3 regions of the Bacillus sp. 11B20 genome follow, and region 2 is predicted to be linked to each of the others. Evidence: riboswitches for the same ligand, from Rfam matches in the RefSeq annotation. Region 2 holds a riboswitch; each other region holds the start of a gene.
What was found. A riboswitch is a leader RNA that binds a small molecule or an ion and turns the genes downstream of it on or off. The one in region 2 is predicted to bind S-adenosylmethionine.
Positions count from the first base shown of each region.

Region 1 (3,274 bases), on a different contig from region 2:
TCAATTTTCTTAAATATTGCCTGAATTATCGCACCATTTTTTTATGTTGTCAATGGCTTTTTTTCAAACAGCTTCAAGGCAGCGATGCGCTGAGCAGCTTCTTGTAACCGCTCCTCGCTTGTTAGAAGCCCTACTCTCACGTACCCTTCACCGTGAGCACCAAAGCCATTACCTGGCGCTACAACAACATGCGCTTTTTCTAATAATAAATCAGAAAAGGCTTCAGATGTATATCCTTCTGGCACCTTTAACCAAGCAAAAAATGATCCCTTTGGAGCACTGACTTCCCAGCCAATTTCTTTGCAGGCAGCTATCCACACATTCCGTCTTTTCTCATATCGGTCATTTTGCACCCGTACGCACGTTTGATCGCTTAATAGGGCTTCCGCTGCTGCATCCTGCGTGGCTTTAAACAACGAGACAAACAAATGATCCTGATAAAGCTCAATCGCTTCAATAACAGACGGATTACCTGCTGCAAATCCTACTCTCCACCCTGCCATATTGTACGTTTTAGACAATGTGTAAATTTCTATTCCCGTCTCTTTCGCTCCATCTACTTGCAGAAAGCTGATCGGCTTTTCTCCATCAAATCCAATGCCGCCATATGCAAAATCATGAACAACACAAAGCTTGTGATCTTTCGCAAATGTCACGGTTTCTTCAAAAAATGAACGGCTTGCCGTAGCCCCCGTCGGATTGTTGGGGTAATTTAAGTACATTAATTTCGCCTTTTTCTTATCATCCTCAGGCAGCAAATCGTAGTCAGGTAAAAAATCATTTTTTTCAAGAAGTGGCATGGTCACCATATGAGCTCCAGCAAGTACAGCACCTGACCAATAATCAGGATAACCTGGGTCAGGGACGAGAAGCGTATCACCCGGATTCAGCAGGCATTGAGGCAGCTCAACAAGCCCTGCTTTCCCGCCAAATAAAATCGCAATTTCCGTCTTTGGATCAAGCGTAACGCCATATTCTCTTTCATAAAAAGCGGCAGCGGCCTTTTTTAATTTCGCTGTTCCACGGAATGAGGAGTATTGATGATTTTCAGGTTTTGCTACCGCTTCCTGCATGGCTTTTACAATGTGCGGAGGAGTTGGCTGATCAGGATTTCCCTGCCCCAAATTAATGATATCTGCCCCTTCCTGCACTTTTTTCTGCACCTTTTGGACAAGGGACGCAAAAAATTGTTTCGGTAATTGTTTCAACACATCTGATTGCTGGAATTCCATTTCTTCACCTTCTATTCAAGTTACGTAACAATACAATCACTGTAATGGATTGTTTTATGAATTGTAAAGCAATTTTGAAAAAAGATTGACATGTAAAGCGCAGCTCTGATAATATCTTGAATTAAGAAATGCAAACAGACACGAAACAATTACATATTGATTTCTCTTATCGAGAGTTGGGCGAGGGATTTGGCCTTTTGACCCCAACAGCAACCGACCGTTAATACCACTGTGAAGTGGGGCGCAGCAAGTAACGCGCCAAGACAATTGTCTTATAGGGCACGGTGCTAATTCCATCAGACGTATGTGCTGAGAGATAAGAGAGGCTTTGAGCATACACACCATCAAGCCTCTTTCTCTCAGGAGAAAGAGGCTTTTTTATATGATTTGGAGGGGAAGCAATTGGTTACACTTACGGCATCATATGAAGAACTAACAGAAAGCTCGGCAGTTGCACTCGCAATTAGACTTGGCTTAATCCAAGAAAGCAGTCATTTGACTTGTACTGAAATCGGCGACGGGAATTTAAATTACGTCTTTCATATTTATGATCACAAACAAGAAAAAGGATTGATCATCAAGCAGGCGCTGCCTTATGCAAAGGTGGTTGGTGAGAGCTGGCCTCTTACATTAGACCGGGCAAGAATTGAAAGTGCTGCCCTGATCAAACAGTCAGAATATGCTCCGCATCTCGTACCAGCGGTCTATTACTCGGATACAGCTCTTGCAGTGACAGCCATGGAGGATCTCTCACACTTAGAAATCGTCAGAAAAGGGCTAATTGCCGGAAAACAATATCCGCATTTATCTGATCATGTTGGAGAATTTTTAGGAAAAACACTTTTTTACACATCTGACTTTGCGACAAATCCTAAAATCAAAAAACAATTTGTGAAGCAATTTACGAACCCTGACCTGTGTGATATCACAGAAAAACTTGTCTTCACAGACCCTTTCTTTGATAGTGAAACAAATGACTTCGAAGAAGAATTAAGAGAATCAGCAGAAGCGCTTTGGGCAGATCTTGAAGTGCAGGCCAAAGCAGCAGAATTGAAGCGTATCTTCCTGACATCAGCTGAAACATTGGTTCATGGAGATCTTCATACAGGCAGTATTTTTGCAAATGAGACTGAAACGAAAATCATTGATCCAGAATTCGCGTTTTACGGTCCCTTTGGATTCGATATCGGCCACTTTATCGCCAATCTGTTCCTGAATGCTTTATCTCGCGAGAATGAACACGAGCAGCAGCACCTTTTTGACCATGTCGTCAATGTATGGGCAACATTCAAAGAAGTGTTCACAAAAGCTTGGAAAGAGGACAGCATTGAAGCATTTAGTGTATCGGACAGCTTTTTAGAAACAACGTTTGACCGGATTTTAAAAGAAGCGACAGGCTTTGCCGGCTGTGAGCTTGTCCGCCGAACAATTGGCCTTGCTCATGCCGCTGATCTTGATGCGATTCCATCACCAACTAGACGGATTCAACAGAAAAAAGCAGCACTGACACTTGGAAAAACATTTATCAAACAATATCATGCAGTGGAAACAGCGTCTGACCTCGTCGCATTATTCCAGCCATCTGTAAAGGAGTGACGGGTTTTGTCAAAAGAATTTGAAGTCCCCCGTTCTGTCGAATGGGAAGAAAACCGTATTCACATTTTAAATCAGCAAAAATTACCGACCGAAACCGTCTTTGAGCATTTATATACGAAAGAAGATGTGTATGATGCAATTGTGACATTAAAAGTACGCGGAGCCCCTGCGATTGGCATTACAGCAGCATTTGGACTGGCACTTAGTGCGCAAGCCATTGAGACAGAAGAAATCGATGTTTTTAAACAAGAAGTGATTCGAATCAAAGAATATTTAAACAGTGCTCGTCCAACTGCTGTGAACCTCGCCTGGGCATTAGACCGGCTGCTGCAGCGCATTCAGCGTGCAGCATCAGTAAATGCAGCTAAAACAGATCTTGTCCATGAAGCCATTCAAATTCAAATTGAAGATGAAGAAATATGCAGACAAATCGGTCAAAATGCACT
Region 1 covers NZ_JBLZWZ010000007.1:402,967-406,240, reverse strand. The annotation lists gene ACN6NB_RS06320 (pyridoxal phosphate-dependent aminotransferase) at 42-1,232, opposite strand; SAM riboswitch class I at 1,397-1,554, shown strand; gene mtnK (S-methyl-5-thioribose kinase) at 1,635-2,828, shown strand; gene mtnA (S-methyl-5-thioribose-1-phosphate isomerase) at 2,835-3,274, shown strand, end outside.
Region 1: linked by a shared signal. The riboswitch ahead of mtnK (S-methyl-5-thioribose kinase) and the one ahead of ACN6NB_RS18520 (5-methyltetrahydropteroyltriglutamate--homocysteine S-methyltransferase) in region 2 are both predicted to bind S-adenosylmethionine.

Region 2 (3,274 bases):
TTTTGTATACTACCAAGCGCAAGGTCTAGAAAAACTAGTTGCTAATTCAAAATTGTCATTTTTGCTGCTTGTTGTTTTTCAAATCATTTTATTTGTGGTGATTGCTTTTATTTATCGAGGTCAGATGCATACACTCATTAGCATTTTGAATCGAGATTTATTGTCCTTGTATTTAAATGGGATGTCACCAAAGGATATGATCAAGCAATTTTACAGTAGTATAGACAAGATGAACCTAAAAGTGTATATTGTTGCGTTACTATTTATTGCCGTCTTGGGTGCTTTCCTACTTGGACAATTACCGGGAGAGATCATTCTATGGATTGGTGGTACAGCAGTTGGACTTCTACTTATCTTGGTTCTATTGAATAAATGGTTTGTGCGATACATTATCACAAAACGTATGAAGAAAGAACTGTCACAAGAGAATATCGTATCAAGATTACGAAACTAAGAAAAAGAACTGCTTATTGGCAGTTCTTTTCTAATAATAAAACCCTTAAACTTAGAGAGCTTAGAACAAGATGTTTTATTTCCACACTTGATCAGCAATCTCAATCACATGACGCAGTTTTTCCCATTGCTGTTCTTCTGTTAACAGGTTGCCTTCCTCTGTTGAGGCGAAACCGCATTGTGGACTCAAACAAATTTGGTTAATGTCCACATATTGAGCCGCTTCCTCAATGCGTTTTTTAATCTGTTCAACTGGCTCAAGCTCACCGTATTTTGAAGTGACAAGGCCTAGTACGATTTGAAGGTTTGGGTTCTTCACATATCGAAGAGGCTCAAATCCGCCAGAACGATCGTCGTCGAATTCTAAAAAGAGACCATCAAGATCTAAGCCGGCGAAAATTGTTTCTGCCGCTGCTTCGTAACCACCTTCAGCAGCCCAAGTTGATTTAAAGTTACCGCGGCAAATGTGCATAGTAATCACCAAATCCTCTGGGCGATCGGCAACAGCTTCATTGATTGTCTTCGCAAACGACTCACGAAGTTCATCCTCTTCACGGCCAAAGGCTTTGATTTGCTCGTGACCTTTTTCAGAAAAGAACACGGCCCATGCCGTATCATCCAGCTGCAAGTAGCGGCAGCCTGCATCATAAAAAGCACGGATGGCTTTCTTATACGCCTGTGCCACATCATGGTGGAATTCCTCTAAGCTGTCATACACTCCTTCTTCAAGCTTTCCACGGAAAAAGAGCATATTGGGACTTGGAATCGTCATTTTAGCCGTATGATCACCAGCGATGCTGTGAAGGAAACGATAATCCTCCAACATTGGATGATCTGTAAAATCGATCTTGCCTGTTACCTTGATCCCTCTTGCTTTTGTCGTCGTGTTATGGAATTGAATGCCCTGATCTGCTTCAAATCCTTCAACCCCATCGAGTCCTTCCAGAAAGTCAAAATGCCACCATGCACGTCTGAACTCACCATCTGTGACAACCTCTAACCCAATTTCTTTTTGCTTCTCTACAATACGTGTGATTTCTTCGTTTTCAATTTGTCGGAGTTGTTCTGCTGTCAGCGTACCGTCTGCTTTTAGCTTGCGTGCTTCCTTGATGCGTTCTGAACGTAGTAAGCTTCCTACTTGATCTGCGCGGTATGGCGGTTTCGTTGTTTTCTTTCCAATGGTTTTTACTTGTGTCATGCTGAATCCCTTCTTTCTTCAGGTTAAAAAATCAAATAAAAAAGCTCTTCCTTGGATAAGGAAGAGCATCATATACTGTGAGAACTCTGCCTTATCTTCAAACAAGCATCTGCTTGCTTAAGGAATTAGCACCATTCTGTTCCTAGGAACAGCGGTTGCCGGGTTTCACAGGGCCAGTCCCTCCACCACTCTTAATAAGGTTACCTTTTGATTCAATTTTCTTAATAAACACAATTATTCAACGTTTTTAGGGAAAAGTCAATGGTTTTTACAATTTAATTTCCTACATGAACAAATCAGCAACAAGAACACCAGCAAGTCCGACAAGTGAAAGCACGGTGACCATCAAAGTCCACGTTTTAAAGGTTTGAGCCATTGATAGGTTAAAGTATTCTTTATAAATCCAGAAACCTGCATCATTCACATGAGAGAACGTGATACTGCCGGCACCTGTTGCGATCACCATTAACTCAGGGCTGACACCCGTCAGGCCAATCAGTGGTGCAGAAATGCCAGCCGCCGTGAGACCGGCGACAGTCGCTGATCCTAAAGAGACACGAAGGACAGCAGCAATGAGCCAAGTCAGAAGCAGGGGAGAAAGTGTGCTTCCTTGCATGATCCCTGCAATGTATTGATCGACGCCGCTATCAATGAGCACCTGTTTAAAGGCGCCTCCGCCCGCAATAATTAATAAAATCATGGCAATAGAGCCGATAGAATCCGTGATGGACTTCATTACGTCATGCATGCTCTTTCCTCTTCCAAGCCCAAACGTGTAGATGGCAAGCAGCACTGAGATTAATAGTGCAATCGCCGGTTCGCCTAAAAACTCAGCGGTAGGCAGCAATGGGGAGGAAGGGAAGAAAATTTCTAGAAATGCTCTGAAAGTCATAAGCAATACAGGCAAAACAGCGGTGAAAATGCTAATGCCGAAGCTAGGCATTTCTTCTTCTGTGAATTCCTTTGGATTAAATAAGTTCTTTGGGATATGTGCGTGCAACTGGTCTTTTTTAAATAGTTTTGTAAACAGAAGTCCACCTACTAAAACAGCAGGAATCGCTAAAATAATCCCAACCAATAAGGTTTGTCCCATGTTTGCTTGAAAGACATTCGCAATGGCAGTCGGCCCTGGGTGAGGAGGGAGGAAGCCATGTGTGGTGATGAGAGCAGCGACAAGCGGCATGCCCACATACAGCACAGGAAGTCTTGCAGCCTGAGCGATCGTAAAGACTAATGGAATTAAAATAATGAATCCGGTTTCATAAAATAGAGCAATTCCAATCACAAATCCAGTCAGCATTGTCGCCCATTGGATTTTTCCGATGCCAAATCGGTCAATGAGTGTCATCGCGATACGCTGAGCACCGCCAGAATCAGCCATCAATTTCCCAAGCATCGCTCCAAAACCGAGAACGAGTGCCAGGTGTCCGAGCGTACTGCCAAGTCCTTTTTCGACGGAAGCAATCGCTTCTAGTGGTGTCATCCCTTCTAACACAGCAACAATTAAAGAGACAATAATCAAAGAAATGAAAGCGTTTAACTTAAAGACAACCATGAGTAAAAGCAATAACAAAACGCCAAGTCCAATAAACACTAACGACATGATCTTTCCTCCTTTGTGGT
Region 2 covers NZ_JBLZWZ010000009.1:828,472-831,745, reverse strand. The annotation lists gene ACN6NB_RS18525 (hypothetical protein) at 1-454, shown strand, start outside; gene ACN6NB_RS18520 (5-methyltetrahydropteroyltriglutamate--homocysteine S-methyltransferase) at 530-1,651, opposite strand; SAM riboswitch class I at 1,740-1,852, opposite strand; gene ACN6NB_RS18515 (gluconate:H+ symporter) at 1,935-3,254, opposite strand.

Region 3 (3,274 bases), 650 kb from region 2:
CTTTTTCTTTTAGAAGTGGTTTTGCTTCTTCAAGAATTTCGGCATGCGGCGTTTTTGAAGCGGCAACCGTAATGGTTTTGCTTTCACTTGCGTTATTAGATGAACCGCACGCAGCTAAAATACCTGCAAATGCTAGAAATAGTGCACTTAGAATCAATTTCTTCATGAATAAATCCTCCCTTAACGTTTATCAATTTTATTTGTAATCAAATCACCGATTATTTGAATAATAAAGACGATGATCAGAATAAACACAGTGGCTACAAGTGTGACATCTGTATTACCAGATTGGTACCCTTCCACATAGGCGAGGTCACCAAGTCCGCCTGCTCCAATTGCACCTGCAATCGCAGTAGAGCCAATTAGAGCAATCGCTGTTACGGTAATACCTGAAATAAGGGCTGGCAATGATTCTGGCAGTAATACTTTGAAAATGATTGTCGACGTTTTTGCTCCCATTGATCGTGCTGCTTCAATGACTCCTTTGTCTACCTCACGCAGTGCAATTTCGACAAGACGTGCATAGAATGGAGCTGACCCTATGACAAGGGCAGGGAGTGCTGCATTAGGACCAAGAATCGTATGCATTAAGAATTTCGTGAACCCTAGTAAAAGAATAATTAAAATGATAAAAGGAATCGATCTGAAAATGTTGACGACAGCGCCGATGACAGCATTAATCGGTTTATTTTCCCAAAGACCGCCTTTACTCGTTAGAAAGAGTAATAGTCCAAGGATAATACCAATGGCAAAGGCAAATGCCAATGAAATCAGTGTCATATACACCGTTTCACCTGTTGCACTCCAGATGACGTCTAAATCAACGTTCGGAAACCATTTCTCAAACATGTGTCATCACCTCGATTTCAACCTGTTTGCTTTGGATATAGGCGATGGCTTTTTCTACCTCAGTCTCTTCTCCATTAATGTGGATAAAGAGTGTTCCAAACGCGCCTTCCTGCGTTTGAGAAATCTTCCCTTGAAGGATGTTCACATCAACATGAAACGATCGAATGATTTCTGTGATCAGTGGCTGCTCGGCAGAATCACCGATAAAGGACAACCGTACGACCTGACCTTCTTTTACTCGCTCTAGGACGTGCTCGATTGTTTCTTTCGCTTCCTCTGGTTCCGCAAGCTGTTTCACAAATCGCTTCGTCATTTCTTCCTTTGGCTGTCTGAAGACGCGTAATACTTCGCCTTCTTCAACAATACGTCCATTTTCCATGACTGCGACGCGATGACAAATTTTGCGAATGACGTGCATTTCGTGTGTAATGAGCACAATCGTGAGCCCTAGTCGTTTATTAATATCGGCCAAAAGCTCAAGGATTGAATCGGTCGTTTGCGGATCTAGCGCAGATGTCGCTTCGTCACATAGAAGAACCTTTGGATCATTCGCTAATGCTCTCGCAATGCCGACACGCTGTTTTTGCCCGCCGCTAAGCTGAGACGGATACGCATTTTCTTTTCCTTCTAAACCGACCAATTTAATCAGTTCATTCGCACGCTCTCTCCGTTTCGATGTCGGTACACCTGCGATCTCAAGCGGGAACATAATGTTTTGTCTCACCGTTCTTGACCAAAGTAAATTAAAGTGCTGGAAGATCATGCTGATTTCTTGTCTTGCTTTCCGAAGTTTCGCATTCGATACTTCATTGATCCGGTTGCCTGCCACTTCAACAATTCCTTCTGTTGGCAGCTCCAGACCGTTTAATAGGCGAATAAGCGAGCTTTTTCCTGCACCGCTATACCCGATAATTCCGAATATTTCACCTTTATCAATATCCAAGTTGACGTCTTTCACGGCATCAACATTTCCGCTTTTTGAATGATACGTTTTTGATACATTCTGTAAATGAATCACAGTCTGATCACCTGCTTTCTTGCTGAATCTATAGGTTTCCATCACATACGTTATTTATTCTTCTTTCTGTCATGACTCTAGCCTGACGTCAGGTCAGTAAAAAAGACCTAACTGCAACGCAAGCAGAAAGGCCTTTTATGTCAATTACGCCTTTCTCTCATCTTTCAAAGCGCTGCGGCTTTGAGTGAATTGGCACCAATTTCAGCTATGCTGACGGTTGCCGGGTTTCATAGGGCACGTCCCTCCACCTCTCTTAATAAGAGAAAATATGTTGTTTTATGTGATGTTCATGTTTTTACTAACGTAGAATATCATGCTATCTGAGATATGTCAACGCTGTAAATCGCTAATTTCCAAGTAAACAACTACGTTATCATTTTTCGAAAAAAACCGTTCGTCAGCCAAAGCACTGCCTCTAGTCTAAGGAGCGCACGGAATGACCCTTTGACTTTGACTTGTCCTCTGCTGATTAACTGCTGTAAGGACATATCTCCATCTAATAATTGTAGAATCTCTTTCCTCTCACCATAAAAGATGAGATCCGATAACTCAATTGCAGGTAGTTTCTTCACTTCACCACGTTCATCCACAATCAATGTACAAGAGTCAGTTTCCGCCTCAAATGTAATCTTCAAGGATGATGATGAGAGCAGCGGTTTTAATAATAAACGCTGCCCTGTGTTACCATGGGCTTTCACATTTTCCACATGTATAACCTCCCTGTCATTTGGTTATACATAACATTTCTCTACAAACATCTTCTTGTCCTTTATAAATAACTCGACAAATTTTCAAATGAATTTCTTGAAATATGACAAAAAACCGCTTTATTTAGCGGTTTCAATCATTTCATGAAGATATGGAACTGAGTGAAAGGCATAGCCTTTTTGCACCAATTCTCCTTTTTTAAACAGTAGAAAGCAAGGAACACTCTCGATCTCAAATGCTTTTGCAAAGCCTGGTGAATAGTTTAAATTGTTTTCGTAAAATGGTACATCCGGCTGCATGGCGTCTACGACTGCCAGCATTTTCTTTGCCAGCTGGCATGTTCCGCAAAACGGTGTATATAAGTATAAAAGAAATAAATCGTCCTCTATCTCTTTGAATTCGTGTTCTTCAATCTCTTTCATAATACGTCCACCCTCATAAATATTTCGAATGAACATCAATGTTTGCAGCTAATAGGATAGATGCAATGTGGGCTGACGGTGAAGCGGCCACTTCGCGGTACGTTCTGTCGACAAAAAGATGAAGTGCTTCAGGGAATTCTTTTCGAAATTGCTTCCGCAGTTTGTCGCCTGCATCGTCACTGTCTGCTAATATGTAAACGTCTTTCCCCACTAAATCGTCCACAAGCTGGTCCAGCTTCGATGTACTGATCGTGCCATTGGTGCAAATGATGGTAAC
Region 3 covers NZ_JBLZWZ010000009.1:180,012-183,285, forward strand. The annotation lists gene metQ (methionine ABC transporter substrate-binding lipoprotein MetQ) at 1-166, opposite strand, end outside; gene ACN6NB_RS15090 (methionine ABC transporter permease) at 181-849, opposite strand; gene ACN6NB_RS15095 (methionine ABC transporter ATP-binding protein) at 842-1,867, opposite strand; SAM riboswitch class I at 2,022-2,130, opposite strand; gene ACN6NB_RS15100 (SCP2 sterol-binding domain-containing protein) at 2,233-2,574, opposite strand; gene ACN6NB_RS15105 (thioredoxin family protein) at 2,695-2,997, opposite strand; gene ACN6NB_RS15110 (toprim domain-containing protein) at 3,011-3,274, opposite strand, start outside.
Region 3: linked by a shared signal. The riboswitch ahead of ACN6NB_RS15095 (methionine ABC transporter ATP-binding protein) and the one ahead of ACN6NB_RS18520 (5-methyltetrahydropteroyltriglutamate--homocysteine S-methyltransferase) in region 2 are both predicted to bind S-adenosylmethionine.